One region of the Streptomyces sp. NPDC006332 genome, then DNA from elsewhere that is predicted to be linked to it. Evidence: riboswitches for the same ligand, from Rfam matches in the RefSeq annotation. Region 1 holds a riboswitch; each other region holds the start of a gene.
The links. Region 1 has a riboswitch for cobalamin ahead of ABZ027_RS20725 (HoxN/HupN/NixA family nickel/cobalt transporter). Riboswitches for the same ligand answer to the same signal wherever they lie in the genome.

Region 2: it holds a riboswitch for cobalamin, as region 1 does, so the genes downstream of both, ABZ027_RS07425 (prenyltransferase/squalene oxidase repeat-containing protein) here and ABZ027_RS20725 (HoxN/HupN/NixA family nickel/cobalt transporter) in region 1, are expected to answer to the same signal.
Region 3: it holds a riboswitch for cobalamin, as region 1 does, so the genes downstream of both, ABZ027_RS30470 (nicotinate-nucleotide--dimethylbenzimidazole phosphoribosyltransferase) here and ABZ027_RS20725 (HoxN/HupN/NixA family nickel/cobalt transporter) in region 1, are expected to answer to the same signal.

The regions. Positions count from the first base shown of each region.
Region 1 is NZ_JBEXRA010000022.1:5,162-8,425, forward strand. It holds gene ABZ027_RS20715 (SMC family ATPase) at 1-1,238, shown strand, start outside; gene ABZ027_RS20720 (metalloregulator ArsR/SmtB family transcription factor) at 1,382-1,741, opposite strand; cobalamin riboswitch at 1,794-2,029, shown strand; gene ABZ027_RS20725 (HoxN/HupN/NixA family nickel/cobalt transporter) at 2,057-3,157, shown strand; gene ABZ027_RS20730 (hypothetical protein) at 3,264-3,264, shown strand, end outside.
Region 2 is NZ_JBEXRA010000005.1:220,568-223,831, reverse strand. It holds gene ABZ027_RS07430 (SCO2322 family protein) at 1-637, opposite strand, end outside; gene ABZ027_RS07425 (prenyltransferase/squalene oxidase repeat-containing protein) at 634-1,866, opposite strand; cobalamin riboswitch at 1,973-2,096, opposite strand; gene ABZ027_RS07420 (phosphotransferase) at 2,156-2,815, shown strand; gene ABZ027_RS07415 (nuclear transport factor 2 family protein) at 2,812-3,246, opposite strand.
Region 3 is NZ_JBEXRA010000041.1:72,935-76,198, forward strand. It holds gene ABZ027_RS30465 (SpoIIE family protein phosphatase) at 1-1,578, shown strand, start outside; cobalamin riboswitch at 1,650-1,831, shown strand; gene ABZ027_RS30470 (nicotinate-nucleotide--dimethylbenzimidazole phosphoribosyltransferase) at 1,922-2,308, shown strand; gene ABZ027_RS30475 (amidohydrolase family protein) at 2,430-3,264, opposite strand, start outside.

The DNA.
Region 1 (3,264 bases):
AAGAAGCGGAGGAGTTGGAGCGTCTGTACGCGCGGGCGCGCAGGGACGCCTCCGCGCTGCACCCCGCGCGCGAGGAGCTGCGGCGCGCCGAGGGCGAGCACGAACAGCGGACCGCCTCCCAGCAGCAGGCAGCCGTGCGGGCCGCCGCGCGGGTCGGACGGCGTGAGCGGCTGGACCGTGAGAAGAGCGCCCTGGAAGCCGAGTTGGCCCAGGCACGCGGAAACGCCGACAGCGTGGCCGCGCGGGCCGCGCAGTTGGAGCGCGGGGTCGCGCTGCTCGGTGACGCCGCCGAGTGCGCGCGGATCGCCGAGGACACCGCCCAGCGCCTCAAGGACGCCGACGCCCGCCTCGCCGACGCCGCTTTCCGGTACGGCTTCGACACCCCGCAGGCCGCGGCCGCGGCCCTGCTGGATGACACGGCCCACCGTGAACTCCAACGACGGCTGGACGCCTGGCAGTCGGAGGAGGCCGCCGTACGGTCCGTCCTCGCCGAGGCCGACACCGCGGCCGCCGCGCTGCGCCCGCCCGCCGACCTCACCGGGGCGGAGCGGACCGCGGCCACCGCCGCCCAGCGGCTGCGGGACGCCGCCTCCGGCCGCGACGCGGCGGCCCGGCGCTGCACCGAACTGGACCGGCTCTCCGCGCGTGCGGCCGCCGGCGTGCGACGGCTGGCGCCGCTGCGTGAGGAGTACGAGCGGGTGGCCCGCCTCGCCGGCCTCGCCGCGGGCACCTCGGCGGACAACGACCGCAAGATGCGCCTGGAGTCGTATGTGCTGGCGGCCCGGCTGGAACAGGTGGCCGCCGCCGCGACCGTACGGCTGCAGCGCATGTCCTCGGGCCGCTACACCCTGGTCCACTCCGACGACCGTACCGGCCGCGGCCGCAGCGGGCTCGGTCTGCACGTCGTCGACGCCTGGACCGGGCGGGAGCGGGACACGGCCACGCTGTCCGGCGGGGAGACCTTCTTCGCCTCGCTCGCCCTCGCCCTGGGCCTCGCGGACGTCGTCACCGACGAGGCCGGCGGGGTCCGGCTGGACACCCTCTTCATCGACGAGGGCTTCGGCAGCCTCGACGACCAGACCCTCGACGAGGTCCTCGACGTCCTCGACTCCCTGCGCGAACGTGACCGCAGCGTGGGCATCGTCAGTCACGTCCCGGATCTGCGGCGGCGCATCCACGCGCAGTTGGAGGTCGTGAAGGGGCGAGCGGGGTCGACGCTGCGGCAGCGGGGCGTCTGATCTCATCGCCCCAGGCGGCGGCGCGACAGCGGGGACGAGTGCACGACGCTCGTCGTCACCGAGCCGAGCGCGTGGAGCGCTCCTTCAGCGGCCGGCTCGGCGACCGCGGGTTCCTGCCGCACCGCCGTTCAGGTCGTCGCCGCTCAGCCACTCCTGCTGACGCAGTGCTTCAACAGGTCAGCGGTGATCGGGTCGATGATCCGGTAGCGGACCACCCGCCCCTCCTTCTCGCCCGCCACGATGTCGGCGGCGCGCAGGAGCCGCAGGGCCTGGGACACGGCGGGGTCATTCATTCCGGTCGCGATGGCGAGGTCGGAGACAGCGAGCGGACCCGTCTCGCGCAGAGCCAGCAGGAGGGCGAGGCGCCGGGGATCGGAGAGCAGGGAGAATCGCTCCGCCCAGGCGCGGACGTGGTCGGGTTCGCCGATGGCGGCGACGGCGTCGCAGACCCGGTGGCCGTCTATCGTGCGGCGGTCTGCGCGTTCGGCGGGGACGAGATGCATGGAAGCAATATCGCAGGTCGCGGTGTGATCTTGCATACCTGCGTAGCCGCGCAGGTATGCAGGAGTGAGTGGTCGCCCGTACGGTGGGCGGGCCGTGGTGTTCGGGAAGCCGGTGACAGCCCTTCGTGGTTCGAGGGGTTCAGGCCGGAGCGGCCCTCGCCACTGTGATCGGGGAGTTTCCGTCCCAGTTGTGCACGGTCACTGTTCGCCTCCGGGCGGACGGGAAGGCCGGAACGGAGACGTGTGTACCCGTAAGCCAGGAGACCGGCCACGGCACTTCACGAAGTGATCCACGAGGTGCTGGAGCGTGACCGTATGACCCTGCCCACCGGGCCCGACGTGCCCACTGTTTTTCGCTGGCGGCGCGAGGACACCGTGCGTACCGCCGGTCTCCTGGCGGTGATCGCCGCGCTGCACGTCGTGGCGTTCGGCATTCTGTTCCTGCTCGTCGTGCCGGCGCACTACGAGGTCGGTTCCAAGGCGTTCGGGATCGGCCTCGGCGTGACCGCGTACACGCTCGGTATGCGGCACGCGTTCGACGCCGATCACATCGCCGCGATCGACAACACCACCCGCAAGCTGATGGCCGACGGCAAGCGGCCGGTGTCGGTCGGGTTCTGGTTCGCGCTCGGCCATTCCAGCGTGGTGGTCGTGATGGCCGCCCTGGTGGCGGGAGGCGCACAACTCGCCGGCACGTTGATGAACGACGACTCACGTACCCACCAGACCCTCGGTGTCGTCGGCACGACTGTCTCCGGGACCTTCCTCTACCTCATCGCGGCGCTCAACCTCGTGGCACTGGTCGGCATCCTGCGGGTCTTCCGGGCCATGCGCTCCGGCACGTACGACGAGACCGCCCTCGAACAGCATCTGGACTCGCGGGGGTTCATGAACCGCGTCCTGGGCCGCTTCACCAGGTCGATCACCCGGCCCGGGCAGATGTTTCCGCTGGGCTTCCTCTTCGGCCTGGGCTTCGACACCGCGACCGAGGTCACCCTGATGGTGATGGCGGGCAGCGGCGCCGCGGCGGGGCTGCCGTGGTACGCGATCCTGTGCCTGCCACTGCTGTTCGCCGCGGGGATGAGCCTGTTCGACACCCTCGACGGGACGTTCATGAACTTCGCCTACCAGTGGGCGTTCTCCAACCCGGTGCGCAAGGTGTTCTACAACCTCGCCATCACCGGGCTGTCCATCGCGGTCGCCTTCCTGATCGGCACCATCGAACTGGTCGGGGTGCTGCACGAGAAGCTCGGTCTGCGCGACACGGTGACTGGTTGGATCGCCGACCTGGACATGGACAACGTCGGTTACATCATCGTCGGTCTGTTCGTGGTCGTGTGGGCGGCGGCGCTGGCGTACTGGCGGCTGGCCAAGGTGGAGCAGAGGTGGGCCGCCCGTCTCGCCGAGGGCGACTGACATCCGGCGCGTGATCTAGGAGGCGGGCGCGCCGGGCAGGACGCGGTGGTGGTGTTCCAGCCAGGGCGACGGAGGAGATCCGTCGGCCGCATGGCAGCATCAGGGCA
Region 2 (3,264 bases), on a different contig from region 1:
CCGCCGCCGCGCCCAGTACGGCGACGGCGGCCACCCCGGCGAACAGTCCGACGGAAGGTCCCCCGCCCGCCGAGTCCTTGTCCTTCGCCCGCGTCGGGTTCTGCTCCTCGGACGGGGCCCCCGGCGTCCTTCCCGTCGCCACCTGCTCCCCGCAGCCGGTCCTCGGGTAGCCCGCGATCGCGCACAGCAGAGCGCCGGTGTCGTAGCGCAGGGGTTTGGCGGCCGAGGCGAGGGCCTCCGCCGTCGTGGCGTCGGGGGAGACGACGGCGCACGCCGTTCGTCGCGTCGGTGGGCTCTCGCCGGACGGGGCGTCCGTCCTGGTGCCGAAGTCGATGACCAGGGCCACCCTCTTGCTGCCGTCGCGTGCGGGCGAGTGGGCGCAGATCGTGCCGAAGTCGGCCGTGCCGCGCGGCTGTGCGGCGTCGCCGGAGTCCTCGCTCACCGCGAAACGGAAGCCCTGGACGTCTCCGTCCGAGGGGCGGGCGGTGGAGGGGCCCTGGGTCGCGTACGTCCACCGCCCGCCGTCGCGGTCCCAGAAGGACCAGTAACGGTAACCGGCGGCCTGCGCCTGCCCCATGGCCCCCACCAGGAGGAACAGGACGGTCGCGAACAGCGTGACGGCAGGGCGTCGTGTCACGGCCGCTTCCCCTTGGCGCGGCCGCTGAGCAGAAAGCCGATGCCGGCCCCGGCGGCGAGCCCCGCGCCGACCATCCACCAGACGTTCTCTCCGCCCGAGCCGTCGTCCGCGGCGGACTCACCGGACTCACCCGGCGCACCGGATGCCGCGCTCGCCGTCCGCGGGGCCGGTCCCGTCGCGTTGAGCTGCCGCACCAGGTCTGTGCCGCCGAAGTCGCGCGGATCCGTGCCGGTCGCGTGCGCGGCGAACACCAACTGGGCGTAGGCGGCGGGCCCGTTCGACTTCGCCCACGCGGACGAGTTGCGCTCCAGCCACTTCAGGGGCCCGGCGGCCCGGTCGGCCCCGCCCTGCGCGGCGAGCGCCACGACGGCGTCGGCGGTGTTGCCGAAGTCGGGCCGGTCGGTGGCGCCGGGGAGGGCGGACATCAGGTGGCCGCCCTTCCCGAGCGCCTTGCTGAGATAGGCGGCGCCGTTGGCGGCGGCCCGCTGCGGAGAGGGGGAGCCGGCGTCCGAACAGGCGGCGGCCTCGGCCTTCTTGGCGGGCTCCACCCTCAGCCCCTTGCCGAGCGCGCCCACCACACCCGCCGCCGTGGCGTCCGCGTTGGCCGCCAACTTGCGCTTCTTGTCCGGCTGGAAGGCGAAGGCCCCGGCGCCCTCGCCCTCGCACGGCAGGGCGAGCTTCACCAGGGCGTCGTACGGCGACCGGCCGCCCTTCTGGATCCGCGCGGGCTTCTCCCCCACGGCGGTCAGCGCGCCGACGACGACGGACGTCGAGTTCGTGTCGCTGGCGCCGCCGGGTGCGTAGCCCCAGCCGCCGTCCGTGTTCTGCACGGACTTCAGCCAGGCGACGGCCTTGCCGGTGGCGGCCCGGTGGCCGCCGAGCGCGGTGAGCGCCTGGACGGCGGCGGCCGTGTTGTTGGTGTCGACCATGACCTTGGCGTCGCACGGCTTGGAGACGTCGGCGCGGAAGGGAGCGAAGGCGCCGTTCGCGCACTGCTGCCCGGTCAGCCAGTCCACGGCCGAGTTGGCGGGCCGTACGCCCACGGTGTGCTGGGCGAGCAGCGCGAGGGACTGACGCCAGACGCCGTCGTACGTCGGGTCGGAGCTGCCGTAGAGCCCGGCGGGGAGCGCGGGCGACGCGGACGGGGAGGCGGCTTCGGCGGGCGCGGCGACGGCGCCGAGCACGGCGGTGGCGGCGGCCAGGACCATGGCGCGGCGGCGGACGTTCATGATCGGCGGGTGCCTCTCCCTGGGGGAGCCAAACAGCACGGGACACCCCGGCGGCTCGGCTCCGTATACCTCGACGGTGCCGCACACCGGCCGGTCGCCGGTGCACGTGAGCCGGTCACCTCCGCGCGGGGCAATCCGGCTCACCGCCTCTACGGACGGCTCACGGTTGCGGGCCAGCGCCGGATTCACACCGGCTTCCCCCCGTACGGGCGTGATCACGACCGGTCCACTCTACCGGTGCGTGGGCAACGCCCTACGGGGTGCCCGCGGGTGACGGTAGGTTCCGCCCATGCCATCGACGGGGAAACTGCTCGGCTCGGGCCGCGCCGCGGACGTCTACGAGATCGACGAGGCGTGGGTGCTCCGCCGCGACCGACGGGGCTGGGGGGACGCGGTCGCGGAGGGCGTTGTGATGGAACACGTACATGCGCACGGCTACCCCGTTCCCCGGGTGCTGCTCTCCGGCTCCAGCCGCACCGAGCTGGTGATGGAGCGGCTGTACGGCCCGACGATGCTGGAAGCCTTCGGCTCGGGCCAGGTCGACGCGGGCGAGGCGGGAGGCGTCCTCGCCCGTCTCCTGCGCCACCTGCACACCCTTCCGGCCAGGCACTCCGACGCCCGCCTCCTCCACCTCGACCTGCACCCGGACAACGTGATCCTCGCCGCCGACGGCCCCCGGGTCATCGACTGGTCGAACGCGGAGGAGGGTGAACCGGGCCTGGACTGGGGCATGTCCGCGATGATCCTCGCTCAGGTCGCCGTCGGCGCCGAACCGCTCGCCGACCCGGCCCGCGCGATGCTCACGGCCCTCCTCGCCGACCCGTCCTGCCTCACCGAGACAGGTCTGCGGGAGGCAAGGCGACGGCGGGCCGCCAACCCCACGATGAGTCGACCGGAGGTGCAACTGCTCGGCTCCGCGGAGAAGTTGGTCCGGTCGCTGATGACCTAGGCGCGGGGAGTCGGGCCTCCGAAGGGCAGGAACAGGGTGCGGGAGGCCAGGAGCCAGGTGTTGTCCGGGGTGCGGTGGAAGGTGTCCTGATAGTGGCCGATCTGGACCGGAGGGCCGGCCGGGACCATGCCGCCCTGGTGGCCGTCGACGCGGTAGGTCGTGAAGTACGAGAGGGCTGTCGCCGTGTCCGGGGAGGTGACCGTGACGAGGATGTTGGACATCATGCGGCGGGACAGCCGGTCGGCGGGGCGGGAGCCGAAGTAGTCGCGCAGGGCGTCGCGTCCCCTGATCAGCCGCTCACCCGCCGGCCACTCCCAACTGCCGTCGTCCGTGAAGAGTTCGGCCACGGAGGACGGGTCGCCGAGGTCGAGACGGTGGACGAAGTCGACGATCAGACGTTCACAGGCGCGTTCGGCGAGAAGGTGCTCCATGGTCAAGTAGTAGACGGT
Region 3 (3,264 bases), on a different contig from region 1:
GCCAAGGGTGTCCTGCCGAGCGGTCGGTGGCGGATGCGGCGTGTCGCAGCGGCTTCCGCCACCGGTCCCTGGCCGGCCGACCTCATCCAGGTGGGCGGCGTCATCCCGCCACTTCCGGACGTACCGCAGGCACGGCAGGCGGCGTTGCACGGCGACACCGTCCTCAAGACTTCACGCCAGGAGTTGGAGCACCAACTCGGAGACCCGGACGTGATCCGCGCCCTGCTGCCCGAGAAAGGGCATTCACTGGTCATCTCGCCGCTGTTCGCGCGCGGCCTGCTGCTCGGCTTCGTCTCGGCATGGCGGACCGAACGCGCCGAGGGGTTCCGGCAGGAGGACGCTGACCTCCTGTTCGACATCGCCTCGCGTGCGGCGCTCAGCGTGGACAACGCTCGCCGGTACACGCGGGAGCACCGGGCGGCGGTCACGTTGCAACAGCGACTGCTGCCCCACGCCACCACACGCTCCACGGCGGCCGACTCGGCTGGCTGTTACGTGCCTGCGGGGGGCGGGGCGGACATCAGCGGCGACTGGTTCGACGTGATCCCCCTGTCGTCGTTGCGGGTCGCCTTGGTCGTGGGCGACGTCGTAGGCCACGGCCTGCACGCCGCAGCCACGATGGGACGGCTGCGAACCGCCATCCGCACGCTGGCCGACCTCGAACTGGACCCCGGAGAGCTCCTCATCCACCTGGACGACCTCGTCCAGCAACTCGCCGACGAAGCCGGTCCCGAGGACCGGGAGACGATCGGCGCCACCTGCTTGTACGCGCTCTATGATCCGGTCGCCGGCACCTGTGCACTGGCCGGCGCAGGGCATCTGCCGCCCGTGGTGATCCCGCCCGACGGCGCGGGTCGACTCATAGAGGTCAGCCCGGGCCCGCCGCTCGGCGTCGGTGGCATGCCCTTCGAGGTCACCACGGTCCGCGTCGAGCCCGGTAGTACCCTCGCCCTCTATACCGACGGCCTCGTGGACCGGGCCGCACACGATCTCGACCAGGGCACCCAGGATCTCCTCGACTCGCTTTCGTCTCTGTGCAACAGCGCGCGGGGACTTGAGGGCATCGCCCACGACGTGGTGTCCGCGATGACCGAGGGACCTCCCCGCGACGACATGACGCTTCTTCTGGCCCGCACCCGTATGCTGCCGACCGCCGATGCCGCGCACTGGCAGTTCCCCGACGACACGTCCCGGGTGGCCGAAGCGCGCAAGGCCGTCGCCTGCCGACTGGCCGACTGGGGGCTGGACGACCTCACTTTCACCACCGAACTGATCGTCAGCGAGCTGGTCACCAACGCGATGCGCTACGCGGACGGCATGGTGGGACTGCGCCTCTTCCATGACGACAGAACACTGGTGTGCGAGGTCACCGACTCCAGCAACACCCAGCCACGGCTGATCCGGGCACGGGCCGGCGACGAGGGAGGGCGAGGCCTGTTTCTGGTGGCCCAACTCGCCAGGCGCTGGGGCAGCCGGTATCACCGCGACGGCAAGACCATCTGGACCGAGCAGACGATCGGTGCCGGCTCCGAGCCGCAATTCGACCTCGTCGACGTCTGGGACGCGGAGGAGACATAGGACCTGCTGTCGGCCGGTGCCTGGCTACATGCCGGCAGCAGGCGTATGGCACGATGCGCGGGACGGATGCGGAGGAACTCCGGTGCGGGCGTAACGGCCCAACTCGGGGGCGGGCCCGCCACTGTGACCGGGGAGCCGCCTCCCACGGATGGCCACTGGCAACCGGCGTGAGCCGGCCGCCGGGAAGGCCGGGAGCGGGCGTCGGACACGAGGCCGTGAGGCCCCGTACCGAGATCCGGGAGCCAGGATATTCCGCCCGTCCCGCAGCCAGGCACTTTCCGCCGGGGCACGGTCCGTCACGGTGGCGTGGTAAACCGCCGACATCGGAAGGTGCTCCTTCGTGATGCCCGCACCCGGCTCCGAGCCGGTCTCTGCCTCGTCCCTGGCCGAAGGTCTGCTGCTCCGAAGCACACTGGCCGCCGTTACCCCCGCGGACCCCGCCGCCCTCGCCGAGGCCCGTGACCGGCAAAACCGCCTGTCCAAGCCGCCCGGTTCGCTGGGATTCCTGGAGGACGTGTCGATACGACTGACTGGTCTGGCCGGCGTCTGCCCGCCGCCGATGCCCGAGTTGGTCGACCTGGGCTTGAGACTCGGCGAGGGCACCGGCGCCCTGTTGGCCCTGCCGCTCGTCCACGCGGCCGTCCGTGCCCTGCGTGACATGGCCACCTTCGACTCTGCCGGGGTCTGCCGAGATGAACGTCTGACGTGCCGGGCACGCCCGAGGCTGTGAGGGAACACACGGCCTCGGGCTCGCAGGGCCATCGGTCCGGACTCTGGTTCGGATGAGCAGCGGCGCGTTGACGCTGATGGTCGACGTCCCGTTTCAGAGCGGCCGGAAACCGGGATCAGGGTCAGTTGCCGCTGATCGCGGCCGCCGTGGAGCGCAGGGCCCGCGCGGTGCGGCGGAGGTCGGCGTGGAGCAGCCGCCCCGCGGACTTCATCACCCGTCCCGCGACGATGACCGTGTCAACGTTGTGAGGGTTCGCCGACTGGACCACGGCCGCGATCGGGTCACGTTCGGCAGTGAGCATGTCGAGGTCCTCCAGACGGAGCAGGACAACATCGGCCTGCTTGCCGGGGCGCAGCGAACCGATCCGGTCGTCGAGCCCCAGCGCGGAGGCGCCGTCGATTGTGGCCATCCGCAGGACGTCCTTGGCGGTCAGTGGGGAGTCGTCGGTGACCTGGCTGGCGAGCAGCGCCGCCCGCATGAGGGAGAACATGTCACCGGGGACCGAGGACACCGCGTCGACGCCGAGGCCGGCGGTGACACCGAGGCGACGGTAGCGGCTGGAGACGGGAGCACCGACGCGCATCCCGGCCTCGGAGCTGGGCGCGGCGGCGGCCTTGCCGCCCGAGTCGCCGATCAGCTTGATCTCGCTGTCGGAGAGCGAATTACCGTGCACGTAGAGCGTGTTCGGGCGCAGCAGGCCGCGCTCCTTCAAAGCCGAGATGGGCGTCTGCGTGACCGGGCCGGCGCTGACGTGGAAGGTCAGGGGCAGGCTCAGTTCGTCCGTCACACGCCATTCCTCGATCACCGTCTCGATCGGTGCGAACGACGGGCCGAGCGGACCGTAGGCCAAAGTGACGAGCGCCTTGTCGTCGAACAGGCGCTCGGTGCGGACCCTGCGGACGTCGGCGAGGTCGGCGGCCGCTCCGATCGGGGCGCCGTAGGCGAACACCGCGCGC